2 linked regions of the Enhydrobacter sp. genome follow. The protein of the gene in region 1 interacts with the protein of each later gene in a pairwise test. Links are inferred from orthologs where the notes say so. Each region holds a gene or a part of one and is shown in the gene's direction. Other genes may lie near its edges.

The links. Proteins that work in one complex are often made in the same cells at the same time.
Region 2: the proteins of mobA (region 1) and glp interact in binary tests that used the Escherichia coli proteins (3 or more experiments, as listed by UniProt). The link is inferred for Enhydrobacter sp. from one-to-one orthologs.

What each region holds. Positions count from the first base shown.
Region 1 is NZ_CP126889.1:4,073,617-4,081,485, forward strand. The notes cover bases 1,997-4,840. They hold mobA (molybdenum cofactor guanylyltransferase), read left to right. Parts: upstream 1,997-2,982; coding sequence 2,983-3,699; downstream 3,700-4,840. Other genes in these bases: pdeM (ligase-associated DNA damage response endonuclease PdeM), read left to right, coding at 1,997-2,126; OJF58_RS20315 (hypothetical protein), read right to left, coding at 2,136-2,936; dksA (RNA polymerase-binding protein DksA), read left to right, coding at 4,110-4,535; OJF58_RS20330 (D-aminoacylase), read right to left, coding at 4,597-4,840. In the rest of the region: OJF58_RS20300 (DUF1849 family protein), read right to left, coding at 75-839; OJF58_RS20305 (L,D-transpeptidase family protein), read left to right, coding at 910-1,407; more of pdeM, read left to right, coding at 1,404-1,996; more of OJF58_RS20330, read right to left, coding at 4,841-6,063; OJF58_RS20335 (M81 family metallopeptidase), read right to left, coding at 6,067-7,575. UniProt on the Escherichia coli protein: Transfers a GMP moiety from GTP to Mo-molybdopterin (Mo-MPT) cofactor (Moco or molybdenum cofactor) to form Mo-molybdopterin guanine dinucleotide (Mo-MGD) cofactor.
Region 2 is NZ_CP126889.1:4,892,060-4,896,477, forward strand. What follows is about bases 1,521-4,418. They hold glp (gephyrin-like molybdotransferase Glp), read left to right. Parts: upstream 1,521-2,311; coding sequence 2,312-3,526; downstream 3,527-4,418. Other genes in these bases: trpC (indole-3-glycerol phosphate synthase TrpC), read left to right, coding at 1,521-1,831; moaC (cyclic pyranopterin monophosphate synthase MoaC), read left to right, coding at 1,828-2,310; lexA (transcriptional repressor LexA), read left to right, coding at 3,635-4,384. Outside these bases: trpD (anthranilate phosphoribosyltransferase), read left to right, coding at 24-1,037; more of trpC, read left to right, coding at 1,034-1,520. UniProt on the Escherichia coli protein: Catalyzes the insertion of molybdate into adenylated molybdopterin with the concomitant release of AMP.

The sequences.
Region 1 (7,869 bases):
GGTCGGGCCGCCGCCTGCCAAAGGGCTTGCGGTGTCAATTGGCGGGTATCCGCCAATCCGGGCCAGGGGCGGAGCTACGAGCTGGAGCAGGCGGGAGCCTGGTGCATCTGCAGTTTCTGCAGGTCGGCGCTCACCTTGATGAGGCCGGTATCGACCGTCAGCCGGTCCAGAACGCCATTTTGATAGACATTGGCGCTGACCGAAAACAGCGGTCGGTGATCCTGTTCGCGGCCTCGGGTGAACGCCATGAACACCGGCCAGGAGTGCTCGGCTGGCACCGCCACCGGCTTCTGGGCCGGCGGTTCCGGGCGCAGCGCGTCGGGATCGAGTTCGGTCACGTCGACCAGGAAGGCATCGCCGAAGATCTCCGCATCGAACATGAGCGCGGGGAAGGCGGTGGCCTTGGCACGCAGGCGATCGACCAGGTGGCCGATGGCGGCGACCGGCATCAGGGTCGCTGCCGGAAGGACCAGGTGTGTCGGTCCATTCGGCGCCGTGATCTCCAGCCGGAGCTTGCCGTCGGCGCGTTCCACCTTGCCCGTCGTGGTGCGTTGGTCATCGTTCTGTATCTGCACGAGGCGATAGCGAAAGCCGGTGCCGTCCCGGGGCTCCTTGCCGTCGAGCTTCGAGGCGAGACTGAGCTTCCAGGTCGAGGTGAGGGCAATCTCCGTGGAAATATTTCGTCTGATGTGCCAGCCGCTGCAGTCCAGCGTGATATCCTGGACCGCGATGCCGATCCGCGGGCCGTTGGCGGCAGTGCCCAGGCGCAGGACGTATTCGGCCCGATGGGGCTGTAGCTGCGCGGCCGCTTCCTGTGGGACCAGGAGCGCCAAGGCCATCAACAAGCACACACCTCGACTCATCGAGCCACCTTGCGTAGAGGACTGCGGAAGGTCAATCGTACCGGCGATGAGATGGCGTGACTTCGTGGCGTTGCGATGGCGGGGCCGGGCCGGTGTGCCGCTTCCCGCAGCAGCCGGCGTGCAGGCCGATCTGGTCGAGGTGTTCAAGGGAGCGCGCCGCCTGGACCTCAAGCGCGGCGGGACGGTCATCAGGAGCTATCGCGTGGCGCTCGGCTTTTCGCCGCAAGGACACAAGGAGCGGGAAGGGGACGGCCGCACGCCGGAAGGTGTCTATCGCATCGATGCCCGCAATCCGCGCAGCGCGTTCCATCTGTCGTTGCGGGTTTCCTATCCCGACGCGGCCGACGAGGCGCACGCGATGAAGCTCGGCGTGCCGCCCGGCGGCGACATCTACATCCACGGCCTGCCCAACGGACTGCGCAAGCTTTTCGTCCGTCATCCGCTCAAGGACTGGACCACCGGCTGCATCGCCGTCAGCGACGCCGAGATCCGGGAGATCTGGTCGCTGGTGCCGACGGGTGCCCGCGTGATGATCCATCCATGACCGGTCTTGCGTTCCTGTGCGCCGGCGAGCGACTGGAAGCCCTGCCGATGGGGGCGCTCCATTGGCCCGGTCGGAGGCTGATCGCGGTTGCCGACCTCCATCTGGAGAAGGGTTCTTCCTACGCCGTCAACGCGCGCAAGCTGCTGCCTCGCCACGACACTCGCCAGACGCTGGTGCTGCTGGGCAAGCTGATCGACACGCTGCGGCCCGAGACGGTCGTTTGCCTCGGCGACTCCTTCCATGACCGCGAGGCGGTCGACCGGTTGCCCACAATCGAGCGCGCGGAGATCGAGCGCCTGACGAGGCTCGCGCGGTTCGTCTGGATTGCCGGCAATCACGATCCGGCGCCTCCTCCCGACGGCTGGGGGCACGTGGCGGAGGAGATCGCCGATGCGCCGCTGGTTTTCCGGCACGAGGCGCTGTTCGGTGCGGCCGATGGCGAGATCTCGGGGCACTATCATCCCGTCGCGGCGCTTACCGTCCGGGGCCGCGGCCTGCGGCGGCGCTGCTTCCTGACCGATGGTCGCCGCGTGATCCTGCCTGCCTTCGGCGCCTATGCCGGCGGGCTCAATGCTCTGGATCCGGCGATCGCCCAGCTTTTTCCCGACGATTACGACGCGCTGGTCGTCGGCCGGGACACCGTGCGCCGTCTCTCCTGGCGCCAGCTCCGGCCGGACGCCACGCTGGCATCCCTCGCGCGGGTGCGCGAGGTGCGGTGAAGATCGGCCCTACCGGGGCAATTCGTATTTCAGGGTGACTTCGCCGAGACCCTCGATCCTGCCGACGGCGGTGCTGCCGGGCGGTACGAACTGGCAGGCGACCATGCTGCCCGAGGACACGATCATGCCCTTCTTGAGCCGCTTGCCGTGCTCGCCGAGCTTGTTGGCGAGCCAGGCCAGGGAGTTGTAGCAATGGCCCATTACGTCGCCCGAATGGCCGGTGCGCACCACCTTGCCGTCGAACGAGATCGAGCCTTCGAGATCGGCGAGGTCGAGGTCGCGCCAGCCCTTGTTGGCCTTGCCGAGCAGCGATCCGCCGTTCCAGCCGAGATCCATGATCAGGGCGAAGGCCGAAAGCCGGCTGTAGTCGGCGCCTCGGTCCTCGATCAGCTCGAAGCCGGCGCGGGCGTCGCCAACATAGGGCGCGATCGTCTCCTTGTCGTAGGCGCGCCCCTTGGGCGCCGGCACATCGGCGTTCACCGTCAGAACGATCTCGAGCTCGACGCCGAGACGTGTCCACCGGTCGGCGCGCACCGAGGCCTTCTCATGAAAGACGCGCTTCTTGCGGATCGGCCCGTAGGCCGGGCTGCGCAGGCCGGTCTGCTCCCAGATCTGCGGCGCCGTAAGGCCGATCTTGTAGCCGACGACCGGCCCCTGCTTGGGAACGAGCTTCTTCAGGAAAGCGTCCTGGACCTTGTAGGCGGTGCGCTCGTCCTCCGGCATGTACTGGGCGGGCCACCAGCCCACCGTCGCACGGGCCTTGTCGACCGACTGCAGCCAGCTCGCCACCTTGGCGACGCTCATAGCCATGGTTTCCTCCCCTTGCCTGTCGTCCAGCGCTTCGCATAGTGCGCCCATGGCGGTCAACGCGTTCCACAATCTTGGGCCGGTGCGCGCAGGAGCACTGGTCGGTGTCGTGCTGGCCGGCGGGGAGGGGAGACGGATGGGGCCGGGTACGCCCAAACCGTTGCGCCTGCTGGCCGGCAAGCCGATGGTGGCCCATGTCGTCGAGCGCCTTGCGCCGCAGGTGATGGATCTGGTCGTGGTGGCCAACGATCCCGCGTCCGAACTGCGGGCGCTCGGTGTTCCGGTCATTCCCGATCCGATCGATGTGCAGCGTCAGGCGCGGCGCGAGGGCCGGCGGCTGGGGCCGCTGGCCGGCATCCTGGCCGGGATGGAATGGTCGCTCGAACACCATCCGCATTCGGGCTGGATCGTGACGGCTCCGGCCGACGTGCCGCTCCTGCCGCTCGATCTGACGGTGCGGCTTTGCGGGCATATGCATGTGCCCGAGCCGGAGGTGCTGGTGGTGCGCCACGGGCGGCGTCGCGAGCACACCTTGGGCGTCTGGTCGGTGACGCTTGCCGCCGATCTGCGACGGGCCGTGCTCGAGGAGGGCGTGCGGCGTGTCGAGGACTTCGCCCGCCGGCGGCGCTTCGCCGAACTCGTCTGGCCCGGAGGCCGTGCGGGCGCGTTCCTGAACGTCAACACGCCCGATGATCTCAGCCGGGCGGAGCGTCAGGTGAGGTCGGATCGGCGGGCACGAGCTCGATCACGTTTCCGTCAACCATGACCTTCCCGGCGTTCTCGAAATTGACGGTCAGTCGATGGCCGATCATCGACTGGATCTAGCCCAGGCCCCAGTCGGGACGATCCGGATGGCGCACGAAGTCGCCGGGCGACAGCAGGACGTTTCCAGCTTTTTCGGGCATGTTCGGCTCGGCTGTTCCTCGGGATCGATCTTTCCGTGACCTTTAAGCGTCTTGTCGCTGCGGTGCAGCATCAAAGTCGAGGCGGGTCCTTAATGCCCCGGCCTGAGGAAAGTTTTCTCAATCCGGGCTTTGCTGCAGTGCACGACAAACGGCACGGCTGGAGTGCGAACGAACTTGCGGGAGGAAAGTTGCTCCCTATACTCCGCGCGCCTTTGAAGGTCCGCCTTCCCCCGAGGCGGACGTGTAGTCGCTGCGAGTGGAGTTGCCGACGATGTCGATCACGTTGCCGCAGAATTACCGGCCGACCGACCGCGAACCTTTCATGAATGCCATGCAGCAGGAATATTTCCGGCAGAAGCTGCTGAAGTGGAAGGCCGAGCTGATCGAGGAATCCAACCAGACATTGCAAAACATGCAGGAAGAAAGTCTTGCCCAGCCCGATCTGGCCGATCGCGCCACGGCCGAGACCGATCGTTCCCTGGAGCTCAGGACCCGTGACCGTTTCCGCAAGCTCATCTCCAAGATCGACTCGGCGCTGAAGTCGATCGACGAGGGGACCTACGGCTACTGCGAGGAGACCGGCGAGCCGATCTCGCTGAAGCGCCTGGAGGCCCGGCCGATCGCGACACTCTCGGTCGAGGCGCAGGAACGCCACGAGCGGCTGGAGCGCACCCGACGCGACGAAGGCGCGGACTGAAGAAAGAGAGAAGGGCCTGCAGCGAGCAGGCCCTTCTTTTTTGCTGGCACGCGGTGCTTTGCTACGCCGAAGCCTTCGCTTCCGCTTGCAGTTCCTGCCGCCGGAGCGCGCGGCCTGAACGGCCGCCGCCCGGCTTGCCGTCGCGCCACACGATCGCGCCGTTGCACAGCACCGTATCGATACCCTTGGCGGGAGAGATCGGCTTGTCGAAGGTGGCCGTGTCGATAACCGTCGCCGGATCGAAGATGCAGAGATCGGCGTAGAAGCCCGGCTTCACCTCGCCACGCCTGGTGAGATGGAAGCGCTGGGCCGAATAGGACGTCATGCGCCGTACGGCATCTTCCAGCGGGAAGAGCTTCAGATCCCGCGAATAGTGGCCCAGCACGCGCGGGAAGGTGCCCCACAGACGCGGATGGGGATGGGTGTCGAAGGGAATGCCGTCCGAGCCGATCATCGCCCCGGGATGGGCCATCGCGGCCTGCACGTCCTTCTCGTCCATCATGAAGTAGATCGCCCCCGCCGGTTGCAGGCGATCCGCTGCCTCGTAGATCGAGCAGCCCATCTCCCTGGCGATGTCCTCGAGATCGCGGCCGCTGACCCCTTGCACGGTGTCGGACCAGGTGATCAGCACCTTGTCGGCGCGATCGAGCATCTCCTTGCGCAGGATCGTCGAGCCCGCGACATAGGGATAGACATCGAAGGCGATCTGCTGCTGCTTCATCGCTTCGGTGAACTTGGGCAGCGTCTCCTTCATGCGGCCGAAGTTGCTGCGTCCCGAGCATTTGTGGTGCGAGACGATCACCTCGGCGCCGGCGCGGCGGCCGATCTCGAAGGTCTCGTCCATCGACTTCAGGATATTGTCGCCCTCGTCGCGCATGTGCGCGGTGTAGACGCCACGCCACTTGCCGAGCGGCTTGGCGACCTCGGCGACCTCGTCGGTCGAGGCAGCCATCGCCGGCGGATAGAAGAGGCCGCTCGACAGGCCGATCGCACCCTGTTCCAGGCTCTGGTCGAGCAGGCCGCGCATCACGCCGATCTCGGTCGAGGTCGCCTGGCGGGCGAGATCGTCGCCCATGGCATTCATGCGCAGCGTCGAATGACCGATCAGGAAGGCGCCGTTGATGGCCGGCTTCGCCGCTTCGACCTTTCCGGCGAATTCGCCGAACGTCCTGGCGACATTGGCCTGCTTCTTCACGATCAGCGTCAGGAAATGGCCGATGTCGGAGCGCGTGAACGGCGCGGCCGAGGCGCCGCAATTGCCGCACACCACCGTAGTCACGCCCTGGCTCGCCTTCATCGCCATCGTCGGATTGTCGATCAGTGCGGTGTCGTCGTGCGTGTGCACGTCGATGAAACCCGGCGCCACGACCTTGCCGGCGGCGTCGATCTCGTTGTCGCCCTTGAGCGCCCCCGGCGCTTCGACCGCGGCGATGCGGTCACCCTTTAAGGCGACGTCGGCGGCGAACAGCTTCCTGCCCGTTCCGTCAGCGACCTGGCCGTTGCGGATGACGATGTCGTAGCTGGGCATGATCTACTCCTGGGCTGCATTGCGGCTGAGCCGCATGTCGAGGTCGAACGGATAGAGCGGCCGCTTGATCCTGGTGTACTTGAAGAGCTTGAGATCCGAGGCCGTGCAGCCGTCGCCGTCGCACATCACGATATGCCTGGCGATGGGCTCGAAGCCGGCGCGGAAATGCTGGCGCGACTTGATCAGCACGAACTTCTTGGCGCGCGGGTCGATGCCGCAATGGGTGAAGACGCCGAGATCGTAGGGCTCTGCGCGCTTCTCGGACACGACGATCTGCATCTTGCCGGTATCGAGCACGGCGGTCCGGCCCATACGGATGGTGGTCCCGGTCGCCATCGGGCCGGTCACCACGAACTCGCCATCGGTGATGGCCTTCACCTTGCCGGTGATCTCGAGCGGCTTGCCCTTGAGGCCCATGGCCGGCATGTCGATCTTGCCGCCGAGCTCGAGAGTGACCTCGGCGCCGACGCCGGCCTTGATCATCTGTGCGACGCACGCGGGATCGCAGATCGGCCCGGCGCAGGCATCGTCGAGGTCCTGCCTGATGGCTTCCTCGATCACGCTCATCACGTCCTGGGTTCCGCCGGACGCGGTGTTGTCGCCATGGTCGGCCATGACGACCGGCCCTTCGGCATAGGACTTGGCGCGCGCGACCTGCACCGACAGCGGCTCGGGATGGAACAGGAAACCTTCGCGCTTCTCCCAGGCCGTATCGAGGATCCGGTTCAAAAGGATCTCGCCCTCGGCGGTCCGCTTGTCGCAGACGATCACGGAAGAGAGGGCGAGGTGCGGAATGTCGGCCTGCGGGAAGCCGCCGAACACCGAGGCGTTCAACACCTGGCCGCCGTCCTCGGCCTCATTGGCCATGCCCATCAGCGTCTTCATCGGCTCGCGCGAGGGCGTGTGGACCAGCGAGCTGCTCATGATCGGGCGATTGCCCCATACCATCCGGGGCTCGACCTCGCCGGCAAGAGCCCGCAACAGCGTCCGGCCGGCGCGCCGGGCCGTGTCGGCCATGTCGATGTGCGGATAGGTGCGATAGCCGGTGATCACGGTGGCGCCCTTGATCATGGCGTCGGTCATCTGTGTATGGAAGTCGAGCGCCACGGCGATCGGCACGTCGGGCGCGACCTTGCGGATTCGATTCAGGAGCTCGCCCTCGCCATCGTCGTAATGCTCCGCAACCATGGCACCGTGCAGGGCGAGCAGAACGGCGTCGCAGCCCTTTCCGACCTCGTCGACGATGGCCGTCGTCATCTGCTCGTAGGCGGCCTTGGTCACCAAGCCCGACGGATGGGCGGACGCTGCCATCGGAACCGTGAACTCCGCGTCCGCCTTGCGTGCGATTTCGATGAAACCGCCAAGCGAGGTGTTGGTGCCTTCCGCCTCGTCGATGGCCGGCTGTCCGCTCAGGGCACCGGCGCGAGAGAAGGATTCGATCGGGGTTGGCAGAGGCGAAAACGTATTCGTTTCATGCATCATCATTGCGACGACGAACTTTTTCTTGGCCACGATCCCTCCTTGTGCAACGCGCTGGTTACCCTAATGAACATTCCTCGCAGCGCCGGCATCATTAGCCTTGCAACAACTGCAATCCTGCCTCCCGAAAGCATTGTGCGTTGCAAAAAAGCAACACCATGGTTCTTACCTTGGGAATGGTTAAGCATGTGAACCAAAGGCTCTTTTTGGCCCTTGAATTCCGTTCGCAGGTGCACCATTGTTCGGGGGCAGCAAACGCCGCCTCGGCGGCCTCTATGTTTGCTGTATGCCCGTCTTGGGCGTTTCCTCCCTAAACTCGGGCCGTGC
Region 2 (4,418 bases), 820 kb from region 1 along the record:
ACGGGGTCGAGGTGAGCGGCGATATCGACGATTTTCGCGGTCTTCTGGCGAAAGTGGGCAATGGCCAGACACTGAGCGTGGACGAAGCCGAACGCGCCTTCGACATCATGACCAGCGGCGATGCGACGCCGGCCCAGATGGGCGGCTTCCTGATGGCCCTCAAGGTGCGCGGCGAGACGGCCGAGGAGCTGGCGGGCGGCGCGCGCGTGCTGCGCGCCAAGGTCCAGCGAGTGCGGGCGCCCGGGAGCGCCATCGATATCGTCGGTACCGGCGGCGACCACCATGGAACCTTCAACGTTTCGTCATGCTCCGCGCTGGTAGTCGCCGGCGCCGGCATTCCCGTTGCCAAGCACGGCAACCGCGCCTTCACCTCGAAGTCGGGGGCGGCCGACGTTCTGAATGCTCTCGGCATCAATCTCGATCTGCCGATCGAAACACTCGAGAAAGCGCTGGTCGAGGCCAATATCTGCTTCCTCATGGCGCCACGGCACCACAGCGCAATGCGCAACGTGGCAGGCCCGCGCGCGGAACTGGTCCCTTCCCGCACCATCTTCAATCTGCTGGGGCCGATGTCGAACCCGGCGCTGGTGAAGCGCCAGCTCGTGGGCGTCTTCGACCGCCGCTGGCTGAGGCCGGTGGCCGAGGCGCTCGGACAACTGGGCCTCGAGCGCGCCCTCGTGGTGCATGGCCAGGACGGGATGGACGAACTCACCACCACGACCGCGAGCTGGGCCGCGTCGCTCGAGAACGGCAAGGTGAGCGAGATCGAGATTGCACCCGAGGAGATCGGCGTGGCACGGGCCTCCCTCGCGCAGCTCAAGGGCGGCGATGCCGTTCACAATGCCGAGGAGATCAAGAAAGTGCTGGCCGGTGAACGCAACGCTTTCCGCGATATCGTGTTGTTGAACAGCGCCGCAGCCATCATGGTGGCGGGCAAGGCGAAGGATCTGAAGGAAGGCGCCGCCGTCGCCGCGAATTCGATCGACGAGGGCAAGGCTGCGCAGGCGCTCGCCGCGTTGCAAAGGATCTGTGCATGAGCGACACGCTGGCAAGGATCGTCGACGACAAGCGCCGTCATGTCGCCCTCCAGCGCGAGCGTCGGCCACAAGGCGAGGTCGAGCGCGCGGCCAGGACGACGGACGCGCCGCGCGGCTTTGCCAGGGCATTGAAGGACGCGATCACAGCCGGCCGCTACGGCCTGATCGCCGAGATCAAGAAGGCCTCGCCCAGCAAGGGACTGATCCGACCGGACTTCGATCCGCCATCGCTTGCCCGCGCCTACGAACGCGGCGGGGCCTCGTGCCTCTCGGTGCTGACCGACGAACCCTACTTCCAGGGCAAGGACGAATTTCTTTCCCGGGCGCGCCGGGCCACGAAGCTTCCAGTCCTGCGCAAGGACTTCATGATCGACCCCTATCAGGTATTCGAGGCGCGCGCGCTCGGCGCGGACTGCATTCTGCTGATCATGGCCTGCCTCGACGACCAGCTTGCGGCGGAGCTCGCGCGGCTTGCGCATGTTTGCGGCATGGATGTCCTCGTCGAGGTCCACGACGGAGACGAGCTGGACCGTGCGCTCGGCATCGACAGCGAGCTGATCGGAGTCAACAACCGCAATCTCAAGACGCTTGCCGTCGATCTCGCCGTAACCGAGCGGCTCGCACCCAAGGTACCGAAGGATCGCGTGCTGGTGGCGGAGAGCGGGCTCGGCACGCCGGCCGATCTGGCCCGCATGGCCAGGGTCGGCGCCTCGGCCTTCCTGATCGGCGAAAGCTTCATGCGCAAGCCCGACGTCGAAAGCGCGGTGCGCGAAATCCTGGTGAAGGCGGCATGAGCAGGACGCTCAGCCACTTCGACACGCGCGGCAACGCCCATATGGTCGATGTCGGCGCCAAGGACGAGACCGAGCGCATGGCCATGGCGAAGGCGAGCGTCGTCATGCAGCCCGAGACGCTGGCGCTGATCAAGGACAGGAAGGCAGCCAAAGGCGACGTGCTGGCGGTGGCGCAACTTGCCGGCATCATGGCCGCCAAGCGCACCGCCGAGCTGATCCCGCTTTGCCATCCGCTGGCGCTTTCCGCCGTCGAGGTGAAGCTCTCGCTCGATGCCGGCCGCCATGCGGTCGACATCGAGGCCACGTGCCGGATCAGGGGCCGCACCGGCGTCGAGATGGAGGCGCTGACAGCGGCGTCCGTCGCGGCCCTCACAGTCTACGACATGTGCAAGGCGGTCGATCGCGGCATGGTGATCTCGGAAGTGAAGCTTCTGCACAAGTCCGGCGGCAAGTCGGGAACGTTCGACAGAGACCGATGATATGCTGACCGTTCGCGAAGCCCATGCCCGTGTGATCACCGCCTTCACGCCGCTGCCGGCGGAGCTCGTGTCGGTGGCAGATGCCGCGGGGCGCGTCCTGGCCAATCTACCGGCCGCGCGGCTCACGCAGCCTCCGGCCGATCTCTCTGCCATGGATGGATACGCCGTCCGCGCCGAGGACGTTCCGGCAGTGCCGACCGTTCTCACGCTGGCCGGCCAGGCGCCCGCCGGCGGTTCCCACGATGAAGCGCTGAAGCCCGGCGAGGCTGTCCGCATCTTTACCGGCGCCCCGCTGCCGATGGGAGCGGACTCGATCGTCATCCAGGAGGATACCGAGGCCGACGGCCGGAAGGTCACCATCCTCGAGGCGCCGACACCGGGCCGGCACATCCGCAGGGCCGGCCTCGATTTCAAGGCGGGCGACGTTCCCTTCGCCGCGGGGCGCAGGCTCACTGCGCGCGACGTCGCCCTGCTTGCGGCGATGAACGTGCCCTGGGTCGGCGTCTACCGCAAACCGCGCGTGGCGATCCTCTCGACCGGCGACGAGCTCGTGATGCCGGGCGAGCCGGTGGGCCGCAACCAGATCGTCTCCTCCTCCGGCATCGCGGTCGCCGCCCTGGTACGCGGCTGGGGCGGCGAGCCGAGCCTTTTCGATATTGCCCGCGACGACGCCGTCCTCATCCAGGATCGGATTGCCGCCGGCACCCAGCACGACCTCCTGATCACCCTGGGCGGCGCGTCGGTGGGCGACCACGACCTCGTGCAGGATGCGCTCAAGGCCCAGGGCTTCACGATGGACTTCTGGCGCATCGCCATGCGGCCCGGAAAGCCCCTGATGTTCGCCGGACGAGACAGGGCTCGCGTGCTCGGCCTGCCGGGCAATCCCGTCTCGACGATGGTCTGCGCGCTTCTGTTCCTGAAGCCGGCGCTCGAGCGCATGCTTGGCCGGTCCGGTGATCTTCCAGCCACCCGTCCGGCACGGCTTGCCGTCGATCTTAAGGCCAACGATACGCGGGAGGATTATGTCCGCAGCCGGCTTGACCGGGCCCCGGACGGCGGTCTCAGCGTCGAACCGCACAAGATCCAGGACAGCTCGATGCTTTCGGTGCTGGCGGGCTCCGGGGCCTTCCTCGTCCGACCGCCCCACGATCCGGCGCGAAAGGCCGGCGATACCGTCCAGGTCATTGATCTCGGCACCCTCGACGGCGGCTATTGATCCCCAGTTTCCTCTGGAAAACTTGACCTGATCCGGGAACTAAACTAGAACATGTAGCGGGTTTCAGGATTTGTTCCGAAATCTGGTAGTTGGTTTGGGGAGAAGTCGGTGCTGACCCGCAAGCAAAGCGAACTGCTGCTGTTCATCAACAAGCGTCTGAACGACGCCGGCGTATCGCCTTCGTTCGATGAAATGAAGGAGGCGCTGCGATTGAAGTCGAAATCGGGCATCCATCGGCTGATCACCGGCCTGGAGGAGCGCGGCTTCCTGCGTCGACTGCCTCATCGGGCGCGGGCGCTGCAGGTCCTCAAGCTTCCCGATGCGGCCGGATTGCCGGCCCCCAACGTCACGCCCCTCCTCGTCGAGGCGCGCCGTTCCGGCATGGCCGAGCCGCGCGAAGGCTTCGTGCCGCAGGTCGTTCGCGGCGAGCGCGCGCCGCTTGCCGGCGCCTTCCAGGTGGCGAACGAGGCGCATGCCCTCAGCCTGCCGCTGTACGGCCGGATTGCGGCCGGCACGCCCATCGAGGCGCTGCGCGACAACTCCACGACCATCGACGTGCCGGTGTCCCTGCTTGCCTCCGGCGCCCACTACTGCCTCGAGGTGCAGGGCGACTCGATGATCGAGGCCGGCATCCAGGACGGCGACATCGTGATCATCAAGAGCGCCGATACGGCCGAGACGGGCGACATTGTCGTCGCACTGATCGATGATGCCGAGGCAACATTGAAACGGCTGCGCAAGAAAGGCGCCTCGATCGCGCTCGAGCCCGCCAATGCCGCTTACGAGACCCGAATCTTCGGGCCCGACCGGGTGAAGATCCAGGGCCGGCTGGCGGGACTCTATCGCCGCTACCACTGATCTTCGACGCCGGCGGCACGTTCGGATGGCGAGT